DNA from 3 places in the Lysinibacillus sp. GW247-5R2A genome. Region 1 is predicted to be linked to each of the others. Evidence: riboswitches for the same ligand, from Rfam matches in the RefSeq annotation. Region 1 holds a riboswitch; each other region holds the start of a gene.
What was found. Region 1 has a riboswitch for S-adenosylmethionine ahead of AC07YC_RS18660 (MetQ/NlpA family ABC transporter substrate-binding protein). Riboswitches for the same ligand answer to the same signal wherever they lie in the genome.

Region 2: it holds a riboswitch for S-adenosylmethionine, as region 1 does, so the genes downstream of both, AC07YC_RS15030 (methionine ABC transporter ATP-binding protein) here and AC07YC_RS18660 (MetQ/NlpA family ABC transporter substrate-binding protein) in region 1, are expected to answer to the same signal.
Region 3: it holds a riboswitch for S-adenosylmethionine, as region 1 does, so the genes downstream of both, AC07YC_RS07240 (YezD family protein) here and AC07YC_RS18660 (MetQ/NlpA family ABC transporter substrate-binding protein) in region 1, are expected to answer to the same signal.

The regions. Positions count from the first base shown of each region.
Region 1 covers NZ_JBWKZL010000013.1:8,024-12,886, forward strand. Annotated here, with positions in the region: gene AC07YC_RS18645 (enoyl-CoA hydratase/isomerase family protein) at 1-478, opposite strand, end outside; gene AC07YC_RS18650 (methionine ABC transporter permease) at 492-1,154, opposite strand; gene AC07YC_RS18655 (methionine ABC transporter ATP-binding protein) at 1,147-2,172, opposite strand; gene AC07YC_RS18660 (MetQ/NlpA family ABC transporter substrate-binding protein) at 2,267-3,097, opposite strand; SAM riboswitch class I at 3,187-3,293, opposite strand; gene AC07YC_RS18665 (PPC domain-containing DNA-binding protein) at 3,416-3,919, shown strand; gene AC07YC_RS18670 (pyridoxal phosphate-dependent aminotransferase) at 3,967-4,863, opposite strand, start outside.
Region 2 covers NZ_JBWKZL010000009.1:136,583-141,445, forward strand. Annotated here, with positions in the region: gene AC07YC_RS15005 (acyl-CoA dehydrogenase FadE) at 1-1,197, shown strand, start outside; gene AC07YC_RS15010 (arsenate reductase family protein) at 1,380-1,736, shown strand; gene gcvH (glycine cleavage system protein GcvH) at 1,818-2,198, shown strand; gene AC07YC_RS15020 (toprim domain-containing protein) at 2,290-2,631, shown strand; gene AC07YC_RS15025 (thioredoxin family protein) at 2,647-2,958, shown strand; SAM riboswitch class I at 3,015-3,119, shown strand; gene AC07YC_RS15030 (methionine ABC transporter ATP-binding protein) at 3,203-4,231, shown strand; gene AC07YC_RS15035 (methionine ABC transporter permease) at 4,221-4,863, shown strand, end outside.
Region 3 covers NZ_JBWKZL010000003.1:262,510-267,372, forward strand. Annotated here, with positions in the region: gene AC07YC_RS07220 (formate--tetrahydrofolate ligase) at 1-512, opposite strand, end outside; gene AC07YC_RS07225 (cold-shock protein) at 726-926, shown strand; gene AC07YC_RS07230 (VOC family protein) at 1,030-1,815, opposite strand; gene AC07YC_RS07235 (flavin reductase family protein) at 1,974-2,459, shown strand; gene AC07YC_RS07240 (YezD family protein) at 2,544-2,735, opposite strand; SAM riboswitch class I at 2,769-2,863, opposite strand; gene AC07YC_RS07245 (DUF418 domain-containing protein) at 3,034-4,128, opposite strand; gene AC07YC_RS07250 (TetR/AcrR family transcriptional regulator) at 4,112-4,714, opposite strand; gene AC07YC_RS07255 (phosphopantothenoylcysteine decarboxylase domain-containing protein) at 4,826-4,863, opposite strand, start outside.

The sequences.
Region 1 (4,863 bases):
TAGCCTTCGCGACACCAACAATATTAATAAGACGTTTAGTGCTTTCAAGATTATAGACAATCCCAATGTTCGCAGCGGTAATGCCAAGCTTACTCTTTGGTGTCGCCAATCTAAAGTCACAAGCATTGGCTAACTCTAAGCCGCCGCCAATTGCTAAGCCCTGAATCATGGCAATCGTAGGATGTGGGAATTTATAGAGGTCATCAATGGCCTTTAAAGCTAGATCATTATAGGCCTTAGCATTATCCGCAGCATAACGAATATCTAAAAATTCACTAATATCAGCACCCGAGGAAAAGGCGACTTCATTGACACCGCGCACAATTAATAGCTTGATAGACGTATTTGTACGTAGCTGTTCTAGCTCGTCTATAATTGCTTGGAACATTGCTCTCGATAAAGAATTTCGTTTGTCAGGACGGTTTAACACTAGCGTTGCGATATAGCCGTTTTTCTCTACATAAATCTCAGTTGACATGGATATCCTCCTCCTAGTCTTTCTTCAATTTGGCTGAAATGCGGTTACCTATGGATTGTATGCTTTGTACAAGGATGATTAAAATAAACACCGTTGCATACATGACATCTACCTCATAGCGTAAATGACCATAACGGTAAGCTAGGTCGCCTAATCCGCCAGCACCAACCATTCCTGCCATTGCTGTTGCGCCAATCAATCCAATTGTAGCGATCGTTAAGCCTAAAATAATGGATGGGCGTGCTTCGCGTAATAATACATGCCAGATGATATGGCGACGTTTAATACCCATAGCGGTGTAGGCTTCGACAACGCCCGAATCAACTTCTAAAAGCGCTGACTCCATCAGTCGTGCAATATAAGGAGCGGTATAAACTACAAGCGGAACAATAACGCCTTTCACGCCAATCGTTGTACCGACGATAACCTTTGTAAAAGGTAAAATGAAGAATAGTAAGATGATGAATGGGACTGAACGGATAATATTGATAACTAAATTAAAAAATTGATAGAAAAATTTATTTTCAAAGGATTGACCAGGTCGTGTTAAAACAATTAAAAGTCCTAAAGGTATACCGATTAGAATCGAAAAGAATAATGAAATTCCGACCATTTGAAATGTTTCGATAATTGCTTTGCCAATAACCTCTGACCATTCATTAAAGAAATTATTCATGGATCTCTCCTCCTAACTCTTCCACAGTAACGCCATTCTCTGCAAAATAGGTTAACGCCTTTTGAACAATGTTGGGCTCTCCGTTTAAATGCACCACAATATTACCAACAATGCCGTTTTTTAATTCAATAATATTGGCTGTTAAAATGTTTGGTTGTACATCATATACTTTGCTGACTTCAGCCAATAACGGCTTACCAGTACTTTCTCCAAGAAATGTTAAACGAATGACGCTACCTGAAACATTTAACTGCTCAATAAGAGAAGGAGTTAAGTTACGTTGTGAAATGGTACTTAAGAACTTTCTGGTAGTAGGGTGTTGTGGTTTTGCAAAGAGCTCAATAGCCGTACCAAATTCAACTACTTTCCCTGCCTCTAGCACAGATACCTCATCACAAATTTTCTGAATGACATTCATTTCATGTGTAATCAGTAGGATTGTAATTCCTAATTCACGATTAATTTTTAACAATAGTTCAAGAATGGCCTCTGTAGTCTCAGGATCAAGCGCACTTGTTGCTTCATCACTAAGTAAAATTTCCGGCTCTTGCGCTAGAGCGCGTGCAATAGCGACACGTTGCTTTTGTCCACCTGAAAGCTGATTAGGGTAGCTATCTAGCTTTTCTGTTAAACCTACAATTTCCGCATATTTAGCCACACGATTTTTGACTTCTGTTTCGTTATAACCAAGTAGCTTTAAGGGAACTGCAATATTGTTATAAACTGTCGCTGTCTTTAAGAGATTAAAATGTTGAAAAATCATACCAATCTTTTGTCGTGTTTGACGTAAGTCATGAAGTGAAAGGGTAGTAATATCCACATTGTCAATTAAGACTTTGCCTGCTGAAGGACGCTCTAGTAAATTAACACAACGAATCAGCGTGCTTTTACCGGCACCACTATACCCAATTACACCATGAATTTGCCCTTTTTTTACATGAAGATTGATTCCATCCACTGCCTTAATACTGCCTTTTTTTGTCTTATATTCTTTTGAAATATTTTGTAATTGAATCATCAGATTGATTGCTCCTTTCTTAACTTCTAAAAAGCAAGAATCTGCGCGGTTTCCATAGTGGAAATTGGGCAGATTCTTTAGCTTATCGCACGTATTACCAGCTAGGGATTACAGAACCTTTGAATTCCTCTTCAATGAATTGACGCACTTCATCAGATTGATAAGCCTCAATGAACTTTTTAATCGTTGGGTCGTTTTCATTTTCTGCACGAACGACAATGTAGTTCACATATGGAGAGTCAGTAGATTCTAAAAGAATAGAGTCCTCTTGCGGGTTAATGCCAGCTTCCAGCGCAAAGTTAGTATTTATAGCAGCTACATCTACTTCACCAAGCTGCTTAGGAATTTGTGCAGCTTCTAATTCTATGAATTTTAAATTCTTTTTGTTTTCTTCCACGTCACGAACAGATGCTGTTAAGTCCGCTCCATCTTTTAATTTAATATAGCCTGCCTCTTGTAAAACAAAGAGAGCACGCGCTCCATTTGTTGGGTCATTCGGTAAGCCAAATGTTGCACCTTCAGGAACATCATCCAATGATTTATATTTTTCAGAGTATATACCCATTGGATTTAAAATTGTTTTGCCAACCGGTACTAAATCTGTATCGTGATCTTTATTAAATGTATCGAGGAAAGGTTTATGCTGATAGCTGTTTGCATCAAGATCTCCTTCTGCTAAGGATGTATTTGGTAAAACATAATCAGAAAATGATTTTAGTTCTACTTCTAGACCTTTTTCCTTTGCAACTTTAGCAGCTATCTCTGCAATTTGCTCATGAGGTCCTGAAGTGACACCCACAACAATTTTATTTTCATCGATAGCTTCGCCTTTTCCTTTGCTATCTTCTTTAGAGCCACAGCCCGCTAGTGCTGCGACTAATGTAAGACTTGCTAAACCTACTAAAAATTTATTTTTCTTCTTCATGAAAACTACCTCCAAAAATTGTTTTATCGGTTTTTGAAAATAAAAAAAACTCTCTTACAAATTAAGAGAGGCTCATGAAAAAAAGTCCTCTCTTATCTATCAAACGAATTTCGTTTGCAGGATTTAGCACCTTCCTTCATAAAAAGGAGGTTGCCGAGCTTCATAGGGCCAGTCCCTCAGCTACTCTTGATAAGAGATTCATATTATATTTTTGTATTTCCGATAGAACTAATATAATTTATAGGGTATAGTAAGTCAATAAATATTTTTAAAATTTTTTATATTGTTATAATATTTTGTTGCGAAGGAGGGAGAAGATTGTCCGTTAGAGTTAAGTATGGCATAGGTTCATTTGGTAAGGTGATTAGTGCTCGTCTTCTCATGGGAACAGACATCATTGAAGGAATTGAGGCACTTTGTGAAGAGAATAAAATTGAATCAGCAACCATTATTAGTTGTATTGGTAGTTTTCAAAAAAGTAGCTTTGTTTATTTAGTACCTGATGAAACTTCCCACATTAAAGTTCGATTTAGTGATGTGGTTGAGAAAGAGGGGCCACTCGAGTTTATCCAAGGTTCAGGAGTTGTTTGTAAGCGTGATGCACAATATGAAACGCATTTCCATGGTTCCATGAGCGATCAATGGGGAGTGGTTTCTGGCGGTCATTTTATAAAGGGCGGAAATATCGTCATAACAGCAGATGTAGTACTGGCAGAAGTTCAAGGCATTCAGCATATCCGTCAGTTGGATGATGAAACAGGTCATGTACAATTTTATCCATTAGAACATGGGTTAGATCTTCCAAGGAAAATTGAAAAATAGTAAGTCCTCTAGCTACTGAAAGCTACAGGACTCCATTTTGTTCCATGTTAGAATAATTTTAATTGCTCAATTCTATGCATGGCTTCTCGTAACCGTTCCTCGCTTACAAGCAAGCCAATACGCACATAGCCTTCCCCATATTGGCCAAAGCCATTTCCTGCGGCTACCGCAATATCAGCTTTGTCAAGCAAAATATCGGCAAATTGTTCGCTAGTAAAACCTAATGGGACAGGGAGCCAGGCAAAGAAGGAGCCCCTTGGTGCCGTTACTTGCCAGCCAATTCTATGAGCTTCTTCGATTAGAACATTTCGACGACGCTCATAGGTAGCTCTTAGCTCATCTGCACATTCCTGTGAAGATGTCAGTGCAACAGCTGCTGCTTGCTGAATAGCAGGAAATTGACTACAAAACAAATGATCTTGAATAAGATTAATCGCGGCAATCAAATCAGCATTACCAACAGCAAAGCCTATACGCCAACCTGCCATATTATAAGTCTTTGATAATGTGTACATTTCGATTCCAACTTCTTTTGCACCGTTGGCCTGTAAGAAACTAATAGGTTTATTGCCATCAAATCCAATCGCACCATAAGCAAAATCATGTGATACGATGATATTATGCTCCTTAGCAAAACGAATGGTTTCTTCAAAAAATTCAAGTGTAGCTGTACCACCCGTTGGATTATTTGGGTAATTTAAGTAAAGTAACTTGGCTTTTTCTATAACTTCTTTAGGTAGGGCATCATAATCAGGTAAGAAATTATTCTCAGCAAAAAGTGGCATTACTTCAAAATTAACATCACCTAATACAACACCAGATAAGTAGTCTGGATAGCCCGGGTCTGGTAATAGCATTGTATCGCCTGGATTTAACACAGCCAAAGGTAGCTCAACAAGACCAATCTTTGTGCCACCAAGAATGGCTACTTCAGTGTGAGGATC
Region 2 (4,863 bases), on a different contig from region 1:
GCTAAAATTGATGGCGACAAGTTCACTGCCTTTATCGTGGAACGTGCATTCAAAGGTGTTTCTGTGGGTCCTGAAGAGAAGAAAATGGGGATTAAATCTTCATCTACTCGTACACTAGTGTTAGAAGATGCAGAAGTGCCAGTAGAAAATTTATTAGGTGAAATTGGTCGTGGGCATGTCATTGCCTTCAATATTTTAAATATCGGTCGCTATAAACTTGGGGTTGGAACAATTGGTGGATCGAAACGTGCATTTGAGTTAGCAGTACAATATACCAACCAACGTCAGCAATTTAAAACAAAGCTTTCTGACTTCAACCTTACAAAAGAAAAATTATCAACGATGGCTTCTCAATTGTATGCATCAGAGTCCTTAAACTATCGTACTGTTGGTCTATTTGAAGATCGTTTAAGCCAGCTAAGTCCAGAGGAGCAGAAGGAAGGAAAAGTGATTGCAGGTGCTATCGCTGAGTATGCGATTGAATGCTCAATTGCTAAAGTATTTGGATCGGAAACATTAGATTATATTGCAGATGAAGCGGTACAGTTACATGGCGGCTATGGCTTCATGGCTGAATATGAGGTAGAGCGTATTTATCGTGATTCTCGTATTAATCGAATTTTTGAAGGGACAAATGAAATTAATCGCATGATTGTACCAGGTACATTTATGAAAAAGGCACTAAAAGGTGAGCTGCCATTATTACAAGTTGCGCAAAATCTACAGCAAGAGCTTCTGATGCTAATGCCGGAGGATATCGGTACAGAGCCACTAGCTCAGGAAAAATACTTAGTAAAAAATGCCAAGAAGATTGCTGTATTAGCGGCAGGCTTAGCAGCACAACGCTTTGGTGCGAAGTTGGATCAAGAGCAAGAAGTTTTAGTGAATATTGCCAATATCGCTAATCAATTATTTGCAATGGAATCAGCTGTATTACGTACAGAAAAAGCGATTGCTCGTGATGGCGTTGAAAAAGCACATCAAAAATTGCTATATACTCAAATTTTCTGCCAAGAAGCATTTGCTGAAATCGAAAAAGAAGCAAAAGATACAATTCTTGCTACCGCAGATGGGGATGCAGCTCGTATGACTTTATCTGCATTACGTAAATTAACACGTAATAATCCATACAACCTAATTACAAAGAAACGTGAAGCATCTGTGAAATTAATAGAAGCAGAAAAATATATCGTTTAATCGTATAAAAAACGCTAGCTATCCGTAAATGGGTAGCTAGTTTTTTTATTCCAGATAAATTTATGAAAGGAACGGATAAAAATACAAAACCGATGGATAGACTTACGAAAATGAGCGAAGTTCCACCATTCTAAATGATTAAGATGGTATACTACAGAAAAAGACAGCAGAGGAGCATTTTTATGACGATTCAATTTTTCCATTATCCAAAATGTACAGCATGTAAAAAAGCACAAAAGTGGTTAAATGATCATGACGTTTCCTATGAAGAGGTACATATCGTAGAGCAGCCACCAACAAAGGATGAAATAACAGCTTTATGGCAAGCAAGTGGACTACCTTTGAAGAAGTTTTTTAATACTTCTGGCATGAAGTATCGTGACCTTGGTTTGAAGGACAAGCTAGCTGATATGACTGAGGAAGAACAGCTTGAGCTACTTGCTACGGATGGAATGTTAATAAAACGTCCCATCGTAACAGATGGCAAAAAAGTAACTTTAGGGTTTAAAGAATCCGATTTTGAGCAAGCTTGGTTATAACCGTTTTTATCCTTGTTTTTATAGGAGAAGTATGGCACACTGAAAGTGAATATATTACATAATTATGGAGGGGTTTTTTGCATGAGCACACCGAAAGACTTACGTTACTCTGAAGAGCATGAATGGGTAAAAGTAGAAGATGGAAAAGTACGTATTGGTATTACGCACTTCGCACAATCTGAATTAGGAGATATCGTTTTCGTTGAACTTCCACAAGTTGGCGATGAAATCAAAACAGATGATCCATTCGGTAGCGTAGAATCAGTAAAAACTGTTTCTGAATTATATGCACCAATCTCAGGTACTGTAGTGGAAGTAAATGCAGATTTAGAAGATAGCCCAGAATTCGTTAATGAATCACCATATGAAAAAGCATGGATGATCGTCGTGAAGCCTGCTGATGCGTCAGAAATTGATAAACTTATGACAGCAGAACAATACGAAGAGATGACTGCAGAATAAGACAAGCCATAATCAAAAAACGTCGGAAACTACCGGCGTTTTTTATTATATAATAATGTATAAGTGGGTATGTCTAAATGGAGGTGGCGTAATGTTCGTTGGGAAATGCTTGATAGTAGAAGGACGCTCAGATAAGCTACAAATTGAGCCAATTTTGAACGAGAATGTTACAATACTATGTACGAATGGAACAATTGGAGTGCATCAATTAGAGGAGCTAATAGACCCCTATGAGGGCTGCGAGCTATTTACTTTTTTTGATGCTGATACTTCAGGCGATAAGCTACGCACTTTAATGGACAGACATTATCCGGAAGCGGAGCATTTACGTACAATGCCGACATATAAGGAAGTAGAAACGACACCAAGAAAAGTGTTAGCAATGATTTTACTGCGTGCGCATTTCTCAATCCATCATGAATATATTTTATAAGGTTGCGTGAACTAAATGGAAGAATGGTCAAAAGAGCAGTGGGAATCGGCTTTACAGTCGGGAGAAAAAGCTGCGTTTTATTTATATACACCGATGTGTGGTACATGTGCAGTGGCATCGAAAATGATGTCAATTGTAGAACAACTATTACCTCACCTAAAACTAGGGAAAGCAAATATTAATTTTTTGGAGCAAATTGCTATTGAACATCAAATTGAAAGCGTCCCATGTTTACTTGTCTGTGATGGCGGCAAAGTGACAGAAAAGATTTATGCTTTTCAATCCGTACCATTTTTGTACGAATTGTTAAAAAAATCAATTGACTGAACTTTATTAGCGTGGTAAAGTAACAAATATATTACTAAAACATTAAATATATCGAACTCTTATAAAGAGCGGCGGAGGGAAGTGCCCAATGAAGCCCGGCAACCATCACATAGTGAAAAGGTGCCAAATCACTCAAAGATTTTTTCTTTGAAAGATGAGAGAACGGTTCAACGTATAATACGTGACCCCTTCTACTTGTCTATAAGTGGAGGGGTTTTTTTATATAAGAAAAGGAGTATTCGCTATGATACAGCTTCAAAATATAACGAAGAAATACAAAACAGCAAATGGCGAATTAACGGCAGTCAAAGATGTTAACCTTACTATTAATAAGGGTGAAATTTTTGGCATTATCGGCTATAGTGGCGCTGGTAAAAGTACGATGATTCGTTTACTTAATGGTTTAGAGAAACCAACAGCAGGAACAGTAACGGTGAACAATCAAGAATTTTCTTCGATTAAGGGTCAGAAGCTTAGAGCAGCTAGACAAAAGGTTAGTATGATTTTTCAACATTTTAACCTACTTTGGTCACGAACAGTTGCAGAAAACATTGCCTTCCCATTAGAAATTGCAGGTGTATCAAAAGCTCAACGTGAGGCACGGGTGAAGGAATTGATAGCACTTGTTGGCTTAGAAGGTCGCGATCAAGCATATCCATCGCAGTTGTCTGGTGGACAAAAGCAACGTGTAGGGATTGCACGTGCCTTAGCAAATAATCCAGAGGTTTTACTATGTGATGAGGCAACATCTGCACTAGACCCAGAGACAACAGATGCGATTCTTGATTTACTGGTAGATATTAATGAACGTTTAGGGTTAACGATTGTCCTCATAACACATGAAATGCATGTCATTCGCAAGATTTGTCATCGTGTAGCCGTGATGGAGGCAGGCGAAATTGTAGAGCGTGGGGAAGTATTGCAAGTTTTCCAGGCACCTCAGGCAGCCATTACTAAGAAATTTGTAGCCCAAATTACAAATACAAAGGAAACACAGGATACAGTAGAACAAATCAAAGCAAATTATCCAACTGGACAACTTGTCAAATTGATTTTTGTTGGTGAAAAAACAGAACAGCCAGTTATCTCACATTTAGTGAAGCAATTCGATGTGGAAGTAAGCATCGTACACGGGAATATTTCTCAAACGAAAAATGGTGCATATGGTACCCTCATAGTCCAAATTGATGGGTCGAAAGCAAATGTGACTGAAGCTTTAAGCTATTTAAATACAGTGGAAGTACAAACGGAGGTGATTGCAGATGCTAACTAATCTCTTTCCGAATGTAGACTGGGATAGCATGTGGCAGGCTACGTATGAAACATTATATATGACGGCCATTTCTACAGTTATTACATTTATTCTTGGGTTAGCCATTGGGATCGTCCTATTTTTAACAAGTCCCAATCAGTTATGGGCTAATAAAATTGTTAGCTTTTTAACAGGGTCACTCGTTAACATTTTCCGCTCTATCCCATTTATCGTGTTAATTATTTTATTAATTCCATTTACTAAGTTTTTATTAGGTACAATCCGTGGAGCTAATGCTGCTTTACCTGCTTTAATTATCGGTGCGGCTCCGTTCTATGCGCGTATGGTATTAATTGCGTTGCGAGAAATTGATAAGGGTGTTATTGAAGCAGCGCGTTCAATGGGGGCTAAAACAGCCACAATTATTTGGAAAGTTCTGATCCCTGAATCATTACCAGCACTAATTTCGGGGATTACAGTTACGGCTGTAGCACTTGTTGGTTATACAGCAATGGCAGGGATAATTGGTGCAGGAGGTCTTGGGAACTTAGCCTTCCTAGACGGGTTCCAAAGAAATCGCCAAGATGTGACATTAATGGCAACTATTTTGATCTTAGTAGTAGTCTTTATTATCCAATGGATTGGTGATTTCA
Region 3 (4,863 bases), on a different contig from region 1:
ATCACACGTTTCCAAATAATACGTCGTGGATCAATGTTTAAGACATTCCCTTGGTGGATATGATTATCAATAAATGCGGATAAAGCATTATTAGCTGTTGTTATCGCATGAAGGTCACCAGTGAAGTGTAAGTTAATATCCTCCATTGGTACTACCTGTGCATAGCCTCCGCCTGTTGCGCCACCTTTTACGCCCATTACTGGACCAAGAGATGGTTCACGTAAAGCTACCATCACTTTCTTATTTAATTGATGAAGGGCATCAGCTAGTCCTACAGTCACAGTCGACTTCCCTTCACCTGCTGGGGTTGGACTAATAGCTGACACTAATACAACCTTTGCGTCCTCACCTTGAGCTGTAATTTTTAATGGGTCAATCTTCGCTTTGTAGCGGCCATACTGCTCAAGAGCATCCTCTGGAATACCTGCAGCATTGGCAATTTCCGTAATAGGTTTGATCACTGCTTGACTCGCGATTTCTAAATCTGTTAATGGTTGATTTTTCGTTGTCATTTGGCATCCTACTTTCTATGTTTTTCATTTCCATTATAGTCTTAATTGTGAAAAAAAAGAAAGTCAGATATGCTAGCATTCCGACAATCAATTGACATTTTTGTTCAATTCATGTATGTTCTAAGAGAAAATGCAATTTTTTCACATTTTCTCATTGATAGCACGACTTCTTTAACTTTATTTTACTTTCAAGCGCATTGGAGGCGAATGCTTATGCAACATGGGATCGTAAAGTGGTTCAATAATGAAAAGGGTTATGGCTTTATTGAATGTGATGATGGAGAAGATGTATTTGTACATTTTACGGGCATCCAGGAGGAAGGCTTCCGTACACTTGATGAAGGTCAAAAGGTTTCATTTGATGTTGTGGAAGGCAATCGCGGCCCGCAAGCATCAAATGTTGTAAAATTATAAGCTAGAATATAGTAAGTGGATGAAGTATTTGAAAATGGCTCAATCCACTTTTTGCATGTTTGCACATAAAAATCCACTTCAACGATTGAAGTGGATTTTTAATTTATTTATTAATCCAATAAAAAGCACCTGGACACACTAATGTTTCCTTTGTTCGATGTGGATCCTTCAATGTTACACCGATTGGCCCTTCTTTTAAATGACCGAGCGTCATGCTAGATGCTGAGGCTTCCTCATAAAAATCCAAACGCATATTCGGTAGCTGTAGAGACATAAACTGCTCATGCTGCTCAAACTCGGGAAGTTGTAAAACCTTCTGCCAAAGCAGCACCGTCTCCTCCACATCCTTGACAAAAAACTGAATGGATTCCATTGTAATGGCTTGTTTTTCATCAATCGCACCACTAGCCTTTAATTGAGCCAAACGCTCCTCATCTCCATCTGCCCATTCAATTAAGAATGGAAAATCCACTGAAAGGCCAGGTCTGCCAAAATGTAATAGCTTCCATTCGATTATCGTGCCGTCTGGTCTTGTGCGGCTACAAGCATCGGGACCATATACTTCATAGCCCAATGCACGCAATCGTTGACCCTCGTCTTCAATATTATTGGTGCGCAAGGCAATTCGTGAAAATCCTTGGCGCTCATGATCACGTTTAAACGTATAATGTAGGGAATATGGGTACAGGGCCGCTTGCTCAAATAAATCACGATCATAAATTGCGATTTGTTCAATATAGCTTAAGCCAAAATAACTTAGTGTATTGTAAGTCCCCCACATCGTGTGTTGACCACCGTTCACTGTATGAACATTTCGTTTATTGAAGAAAACCTTTATATTTTCTGGTGATTCTACTTGATGTACCAGATGATCAAAATATAAAGTCATGGCAATTCCCCTTTCTTTCCCCCACTAGCTTTACCTGGATGTGTAATTGATTTAATATTTACTTAAGAAAAGGAGTTACTATATGGTATGAAAAAAAGTGCCATTTACCTACTAACTCCGTTAACTAATTTATTACTAACTATAAAGAGGTGATTTGAATGACAGATCATGTTGCTGCTTTTAAATTGGCATTAGGTAACTATCCTACAGGTGTAACAGTTGTTACAGCATGTCATGAAACGAATCCAATTGGCTTAACAGTCAATTCTTTTGCATCTGTTTCCATTGACCCACTACTTATTTTATGGTCACTGGATAAAAAATCTCAGCTTCATCCTTACTTTATGAGCGCGGAGAAATTCGCTGTCAATATTTTAGCAAGTGATCAAGAGCAATTATGTACATTATTTGCAAGTAAAGTCCCAGATCGCTTTGCTCAAGCAAAATGGTCTACTTCTTCTTTAGGACTACCGATTTTACATGATACAGCAGCTATTTTACAATGTAAATCCTTTCAGCAAATAGATGCAGGTGATCATACTATTTTTATTGGCCAGGTGCTAGATATTACAAACTCTCAAAAGGAGCCGCTTCTCTATCATCGCCGTCATATCGGTCAGATTCCAAAAAGCTTCTATAGCTAATTGCCATAAAAAAAGGGCCACTTGTAAGCAACGAAAACCATGCTTATTGGTGGCCTTTTCACATCGTTCAACTGAAATGATCCTTTATTTCCTCTGAGGAAATCTCTGCTTTTCAAGCCTATTAATTTGAACAATTACACCATCCTGAATCGTAATATGCACTTCACCAAATTCAAGATTTTGAATGGCCTTTGCAATAGCCTCTAATTTCTTATCTTCTACCTTTGCCGACTGAGCCATACGATACACCCCTTCTTTTTCATCCTTGTTGTACAAAAGAGGCCAATGCATCAAACTGATTGATAGCCCCTCCTATCTCTCAGATCCATCTGTTGGAATTGGCACCTATGTTTCGGTTGCCGAGGCTTCATTGGGCCAAGTCCCTCCACCTATCTTGATAAGAGTACTGCGTTTCTTGAAAATAATTCTATAATTCTGTTATAAGATTGTCAATATAAAATATTAGAAAACCTAGCTGAATACTTTGTAATGATCATTTTAGATTAGTAGACTATCTATTTCTAAAGTATTTTATGCCTAATCAACGAGAAATAGATGGCAATCCATTAATTTATTACGAACTCCATTTCCTCATCATGAATTCAAGGGGACCCCGACGATGTTTAGCTCTCCACCAGACAGAAACAAGCACACATCCTACAAAGTAACAGCAGGCATAGAGCATGGAAAAAGTAAGCGTCTGGTTCTCCAACTTTTGGCAAACAATTAATATGCCAATGCCAATAAAAACATGGCCGACATAATGCGTTAAAGACAGTTGTCCCGTAAAGATCAAAGCTTCAATTACTTTATTTTTATATGTCTCAACAAGATAGATGGAGCCCACAATAAGGACAATTGCCGACGCCGAGTTAGATAGAACATACATCATATTCGGTGGAATCGGTCCCGTATCAAATAAATACAATGCACTCTCTACATCTAATAAATGGATCGTTGTCATCTTAATAAATAGCGTTGAAAAAATCTCCGTCATTATGACTAGCAATAAGCCCATTACCCATAAGATTTTTCGTAATGAACGATTAGTTAAATCTAATGTGCCGATTACCATGCCAATTAGAAAGAAACAAATCCAGGGAAATAGTGGATGATAGCCATTAAACATCAAATTTCTTATAAATCCTGCCGGTGTCCAAAAATCAAGATACACTAGTAATACATATGTTGGATGCCACCCAGCAAGGTAATTAAATTGAATTTGGAGCCACTGTGAAAGGATGAGGATGCCACCGATTATGAACATCATCATTTTCTTGGATTGGGCAATCAAACATGCGGCAACAAACATATAGACGCCATAATAATGTAAGATATCTCCTGTCCAGCCGACTGTATATAGGACTATCCCTATCACGAATAACAAAAACGATCTCTTCCACAAAGTAAGTCGATTCTTGCGAAGAAGTATTGGGTCCTTAGTCTCTCTAGCCTGACGAGTCATTAAAGCTGTTCCTATTCCTGCTAGCATGACGAATACGGCCGAGGCACGCCCCTCAAATAGATGTTGTAAGGCCATCAACCATGTTGAACCATTCGTTGTAGAACCCGTTACAACTCCAAAATTGACAATGAACATACCAAACATGGCGAGAGCTCTTGCAAAATCAAGGCCTTCAATGCGCTGTTCATCATCTCTTTTTCCCATCTTCGCCTCCTTGGATAACGCTATACACAGCCTCCTTCCAAATAGCTCTGTAGTCCAATTGGTTACCTGTTAATATGAAATTACCGATATTATCATAGACCAAGGCCAGCATCTGTGCCTTTGCTTCTATAGTGGGAGTATCCTCTAGAACCCCTAGCCGCACGCCATATTGTAGGACTTCCACAAAGCTTGTTAAAAAGCTGGTTTCTAGCTCTTCTAATTGCTTCTTATAGCTTTCATCGCGAGCTGCTAATAGTACATATTGGTTAAATATTTTATTAAAATAAGGATCCTTGCCCTGCGCCTCAATAGACTTATAGCCCAGCTCTAGTAATTCCTCCTTGAAATTAACGCGAGAAAGCTCTATATAATCCACAGCGACATCCTGTTGAATTACTTTATACAGTTCATCAAATAAGTAAGTGATTAATTGATCCTTTGATTGAAAATAATAATAAATGGCTGGTTTCGATATACCGACCTCTGCAGCTATCATGGCTAAGCTTGTTTTTTCAAACCCTTTTTCTGCAAACATCACATAAGCAACTTCTATAATTTTTTGAAAAGTTTGTTCCTTATTCCCCATCATCATTCTCCTTTTTTACCGACCGTTAAGTAAACATTAAATGATACTCCTCTTTTAAACAAGAAAAAACTGTGTAGAAATATTTCTCTACACAGTTCACATTTATTGATGCTATAAATACCTCATTAAAGCTTCGGCTGTTTTTTGCT